Linked DNA regions of Geobacillus stearothermophilus ATCC 12980. The protein of the gene in region 1 interacts with the protein of each later gene in a pairwise test. Links are inferred from orthologs where the notes say so. Each region holds a gene or a part of one and is shown on either strand. Other genes may lie near its edges.

Region 1 (2,740 bases):
GCGCTCTTTGGCGAGCTGGCGCATGCGCACGTTATGCTCCTTCGATCCGGTGAAATGATGGAGCGCGGTCGCAAACTGCGCCCCGCTAACCAGCCGGAAGTCGACGGCCACATCGTCGTCATAGCGAAGCAGAAGCGACACTTTCGTTTCCCCAGCAGCGATGACCTCGCGGACACGCTCAAAACGAAGAAGCCCGTCGCGCACCGCAGCCGGACGGTCGGTGGCGATGACATAATCCAAATCTTTCACCGTTTCGTTTACGCGACGCAAACTGCCGGCCCGCGAGAAGCGGATCACGCCATCAAGACAAGCAAGCTGGCGTTCCACATCCGCCGCGGCGGCGAGCACCCGAGCGAGCGGCAGCCGCTCAGGGCGTTTGCCCGCCTCCTCAATCGCCGCCAACAACTTTTCCTCCGTTTTCGCGCCAAAACCAGGAAGCTCCCGCACTTTTCCCACCAGACACGCTTCTTTCAATCCATCCATATCGACAATACCGAGCTCTTGATGCAGCTTGGCGATTTTTTTGCCGCCAAGCCCCGGGATCTTAAGCAAGGAAAGAAGCGTTTCCGGAATATCGCGCTTTAATTCCTCGAGCACCGATGATGAACCGGTTTCGACAAACTCGGTGATGATCGCCGCCGTGCTTTTGCCGATGCCGGGAATGGCGGTGAAGTCGCCGATTTCCGCGAGGCTCCGCTCATCCGTTTCCAAGGCGTTCGCCGCTTTGCGGAAGGCGTTGACCTTAAATGGATTTTCTCCTTTGATCTCCATATACAGTGCGATCGTTTCAAGCAGGCGGATGACTTCTTTTTTATGGACGCTCATCCCCATTTCCTCCCTTTCCCGCAAAACCGCGGCCACGCCCGGTCAGACGCGGCCATGAATCCACCAATGATTAAGCATGTCCGACAACACCGGCGTATGTTTCACAATCACGGTCGCCATAAGCGAACGCTGCAGCTGCTCCTGCACGCTGTCAATCGGCACGAGCGCCCCGATATACAACAGCAAAAAGACGAGCAAATACACTTCCGCAAACCCGAGCGCCGCCCCCGCCAGGCGGTTGACGCTTCGCAAGAGCGGCAGTTGGGCGACGAAATCAAGCATCGAGCCGATTTGCAGGACGATTTTCACAGCAAAAAACAAAAGCGCAAAGGAAATCGCCCGATAATAGGCATCGTCCAAATGCGTGCTCTGAAACAGCAGCTTCATCGTCTCCGGGTCTCCGAACGTCGGATACGGAATCCAAAGGCGCAATGTCGGCACAAACCGTTCATAATAGCGATAGGCGACGAAAAAGGCGATGAGAAACCCGGCCATATGAATGAATTGAAGGATAAAGCCGCGCTTCAGCCCGATCATCGCCCCCATCAACAGGACAAATAGCAGCACGACATCAATCATCCTGTTTCCCGTCCTTTTCCTGTTTCAGCTGTTCCGCCAGCCGTTGATATTGTTCTTTCAGTTTGAGATACTCACTGGCGATGTTGACGGCTGTCAACACGGCCAGCTTCGGCACATCAAGAAGCGGATTTTTCTCGCTGAATTCATGCATTTTATCATCAACGAACGCCGCCACGAGCCGGATGTGGGCCGGGCTTTCCGCGCCGACGATCGTGTAGTCTTGTCCATAGATGCGGACGCTCACTCGCGTTTTTGGCTGTTCTGTCAAGCTTTCTCCCCCATTTCGCCAAATCCTACTGTTTATCATATCATGAACGCTGGTATAATGGAAAGAAGCGACACATAGCAACGATAGAGAAGATTAAAGGAGCGATCGAACGTTGTCAAACTATGTGATTCAAGCCGACCAACAGCTGCTTGACGCCTTGCGCGCCCACTATGAAGGCGCCTTGTCCGACCGGCTTCCGGCTGGAGCGTTGTTTGCCGTCAAACGCCCGGATGTCGTGATCACCGCCTACCGCTCAGGCAAAGTGCTGTTTCAAGGGAAAGCGGCGGAGCAAGAAGCAGCGAAATGGATATCAGGGGCGAGCGCCTCAAACGAAACAGCTGACCACCAGCCGTCCGCTTTGGCAGCTCATCAACTCGGGTCTCTTTCCGCCATCGGTTCCGATGAAGTCGGCACCGGCGATTATTTCGGCCCGATCGTCGTCGCCGCCGCCTACGTGGATCGGCCGCATATCGCCAAAATCGCGGCGCTTGGCGTGAAAGATTCGAAACAATTGAACGATGAAGCGATCAAACGGATCGCACCAGCCATCATGGAAACCGTGCCGCATGCGGTCACCGTGCTGGATAACCCCCAATACAACCGCTGGCAGCGAAGCGGCATGCCGCAGACGAAAATGAAGGCGCTCCTTCACAACCGGACGCTCGTGAAACTCGTTGACGCCATCGCGCCCGCCGAACCAGAAGCAATCATCATCGACGAATTTTTAAAACGGGATTCGTATTTCCGTTACCTTTCCGATGAAGATCGCATTATCCGCGAGCGGGTGCACTGCCTTCCCAAGGCGGAAAGTGTCCACGTATCAGTCGCCGCCGCCTCGATCATCGCCCGCTATGTGTTTTTAGAGGAGATGGAGCAATTATCCCGCGCCGTCGGCCTTTTGCTCCCGAAAGGTGCCGGCGCCATCGTTGACGAAGCCGCCGCCCGGATCATCCGCGCGCGGGGGGAAGAGATGCTCGAGACGTGCGCCAAGCTTCATTTCGCCAATACGAAAAAGGCGCTTGCCATCGCCAAGCGCCGGAAGTGAAGGAGTGGGATTGATGAACAATG
Region 2 (2,859 bases), 1.2 Mb from region 1 along the record:
TTCGTATGACAGCGCGATGCGGTCTAGTTTTACCGCCATCATCATTTGCGGGCCGCTGCCCACTGCGCGGTATGGAATGAGACGAAGACGATGGGCCCACTGTTCGGGCGGGTCGTCAACCGTCATGGCTGCCATATAGGCCATCAGCTCTTCGGGCAGCACGTCCTTCGCTTTTTCCCGGTCCACGATCATCACCGGCGTTTTGGACACTGGGTCAAACAGCTGGTTGCCGCTGTCGATGAGCCCTCTTAGGGCAAGGGGCCGGCCTTCCCAAACAGCAATGACATCTACAATATGTTCGAAGCGCAATTTTTTCTCGCGAATCTGTTCCACACGGCGGCGGGAAAAAAGCCACAACACCGGAAACCCGACGAGGACAAACAGCCAGCTTACCGGGTCGCCCGCCCCGGGGGGATGCATCATCAATAATCCGTTCTGCACGGACAGTTGCTCGGCGAAAAAATAATGAACCGCCAGCATGCCGCCCCCGACAGCGAACGTGGCAAAGTAAAACGCCAGCATGTTCTCGATCATATAGCGCGGCCGCTTAAAGCCAAAAGCGGAGAGCACAATCAAGATCGAGGCGGCCATTTTGGCAAGCGGGTGCTGGGCGATGGCGGACAACGGGGTGAACAGCAGCACCACAAGCAGCGACCCGATCAACGCTCCGGCCAACAGCCGCCACCAGACGATCGGGCGCTTAAGCATGAGCGCTGTCAGCCAAAGAAGCATTGCATCAAAACAGACGTTCAAAAGCCAAATGACATCAAGATACACAACCAACCGGCAAGCCCCTCCCCCGCCCCATCGGCTTTTGTCTGAAACAAGTATATAGCATATCCCGTTGGAAAGTCTGTCAATTGGTGGTGGTGAAAAACAGAATGTTTTGTCAAAGCGAGGGGAAACGTGCGAACGAGGAAAACCGCCCTTTGAAGCGCGGGGCGAGGGCAAAAAAAGAAGGCATGAACACGGCTTGTTCATGCCCGATAGCTCCTCAACGGCGACGGTTGCGGTTACGCAAGAACGCCGGAATATCGAGCGGGTCTTCCGCCTGCCCGGACCGGAGCGCCGCATAATCTTGCGCCGGTTCTTCGCGCTTTTCCCGCTTCGGCGCCGGCGTCACTTTCGGCGCCGTCCCGATGCCGGCGCGCGGCGGCCGCGGCTGCGAAGCAACGTTTTCGTTAAACCCGGTCGCGATGACAGTGACGACAATTTCGTCTTTTAAGTCTTCGTTGATGACCGAGCCGAAAATCATATTCACTTCTTGATCGGCCGCCGAAGCGACGATGTCGGCGGCCTCCTGCACTTCGTACAAACTTAAGTTCATGCCGCCGGTGATGTTCATGAGCACGCCTTGCGCCCCGTCGATCGACGTCTCCAACAGCGGGCTGGAAATGGCTTTTTTGGCTGCCTCCGCCGCTCGGTTTTCGCCGCTGGCAATCCCGATGCCCATCAGCGCCGAGCCTTTGTTGGACATGATCGTTTTCACATCGGCGAAGTCAAGGTTGATCAACCCCGGCACAGCGATCAAATCGGAAATGCCTTGCACCCCTTGGCGCAGCACATTGTCCGCTTCGCGGAACGCCTCAAGCATCGGCGTATTTTTGTCAACAATCTCAAGCAACCGGTCGTTCGGAATGACGATGAGCGTATCGACCGCCTCTTTCATGGCGGCGATGCCGCTTGCGGCCTGCGTCGCCCGCTTCCGCCCTTCAAACGTAAACGGGCGCGTGACGACACCGACCGTGAGCGCTCCTAATTCGCGGGCGATTTGGGCGATGACGGGCGCCGCCCCAGTTCCCGTGCCGCCGCCCATGCCAGCGGTGACAAACACCATATCGGCGCCGCGAAGCGCTTCTTCAATTTGCTCTTTGCTCTCCTCAGCTGCTTTTTTTCCAACTTCTGGGTTCGCTCCCGCACCCAAGCCGCGTGTCAGCTTCGCCCCGATTTGCAGTTTCGTCGGCGCCTTCGACAAATTGAGCGCCTGTGCATCGGTATTGACGGCAATAAATTCAACGCCTTGCACTCCGTGTTCAATCATCCGATTGACGGCGTTGTTGCCGCCGCCCCCGACCCCAATCACCTTGATCGTTGCCAACTGATCGACTGTTGTCTCAAACTCCAACATGGCCAAATCCTCCTAAAATTTCAATCTCTATTCAAAGAAAGAACCGAAAAATTTCTTGACCTTCTTCCCGAAATGGTCTTCTTTCTTTTTCGGTTTCGATGGTTGTTTTGGCGCCGGGCGCTCGGCCGGCTCCGCCGCGGCCGCCGCCGGGACGGTTTTCCCTTGCAGCTGCGCCTGCCGGTAGGCGAACTTGAGCAGGCCGACGCCGATCGTGTATTGCGGGTCGCGCACGCCGATGTAATCCGGCATGGCAACACGGACGCTCGTCCCTAGGACGACGTGAGCCAACTCCAACACTCCCGGCATATTCGCCACGCCGCCGGTCAGCACATAGCCGCCCGGAAGGTCGCGAAAGCCAAGCCGGCGCACTTCATGTTGAACCATTTGCAAAATTTCCTCCATCCTCGCCTCAATAATATCGGCGATCTCAAGCTGGCTGAACTGCTGGTGTTGATCGCTGCCTATGACCGGCACGCTGAACACTTCTTCGTCCGAAGCGTAGTCGTAAAACGCATACCCGTGCTTCAATTTGATTTTTTCCGCATCCTCCGTTGTTGTCCGCAGCCCGATGGCCAAATCTTTTGTAATATGCTCCCCGCCGACCGGCAGTGAAGAGACAGCTTGCAACGCCCCTTGCTCAAAGACAGCGACCGTTGTCGAACCGCCGCCCAGATCGACGAGCGCGGCGCCCAAGTGCCGCTCATCGTCGGATAATGCCAGCAAACCGGCCG

Evidence for each region.
Region 2: the proteins of zapA (region 1) and ftsZ interact in binary tests that used the Bacillus subtilis proteins (3 or more experiments, as listed by UniProt). The link is inferred for Geobacillus stearothermophilus ATCC 12980 from one-to-one orthologs.

Annotation. Positions count from the first base shown.
Region 1 is NZ_CP128494.1:2,127,628-2,130,367, forward strand. What follows is about bases 35-2,713. They hold zapA (cell division protein ZapA), read right to left. Parts: upstream 1,673-2,713; coding sequence 1,397-1,672; downstream 35-1,396. Other genes in these bases: polX (DNA polymerase/3'-5' exonuclease PolX), read right to left, coding at 35-825; QSJ10_RS11525 (CvpA family protein), read right to left, coding at 868-1,404; rnhC (ribonuclease HIII), read left to right, coding at 1,785-2,713. Outside these bases: more of polX, read right to left, coding at 1-34; more of rnhC, read left to right, coding at 2,714-2,717. UniProt on the Bacillus subtilis protein: Activator of cell division through the inhibition of FtsZ GTPase activity, therefore promoting FtsZ assembly into bundles of protofilaments necessary for the formation of the division Z ring.
Region 2 is NZ_CP128494.1:934,143-937,001, reverse strand. Bases 62-2,859 are described here. They hold ftsZ (cell division protein FtsZ), read right to left. Parts: upstream 2,129-2,859; coding sequence 995-2,128; downstream 62-994. Other genes in these bases: ftsA (cell division protein FtsA), read right to left, coding at 2,156-2,859; spoIIGA (sigma-E processing peptidase SpoIIGA), read right to left, coding at 62-783. Also shown: more of spoIIGA, read right to left, coding at 1-61. UniProt on the Bacillus subtilis protein: Essential cell division protein that forms a contractile ring structure (Z ring) at the future cell division site. The regulation of the ring assembly controls the timing and the location of cell division.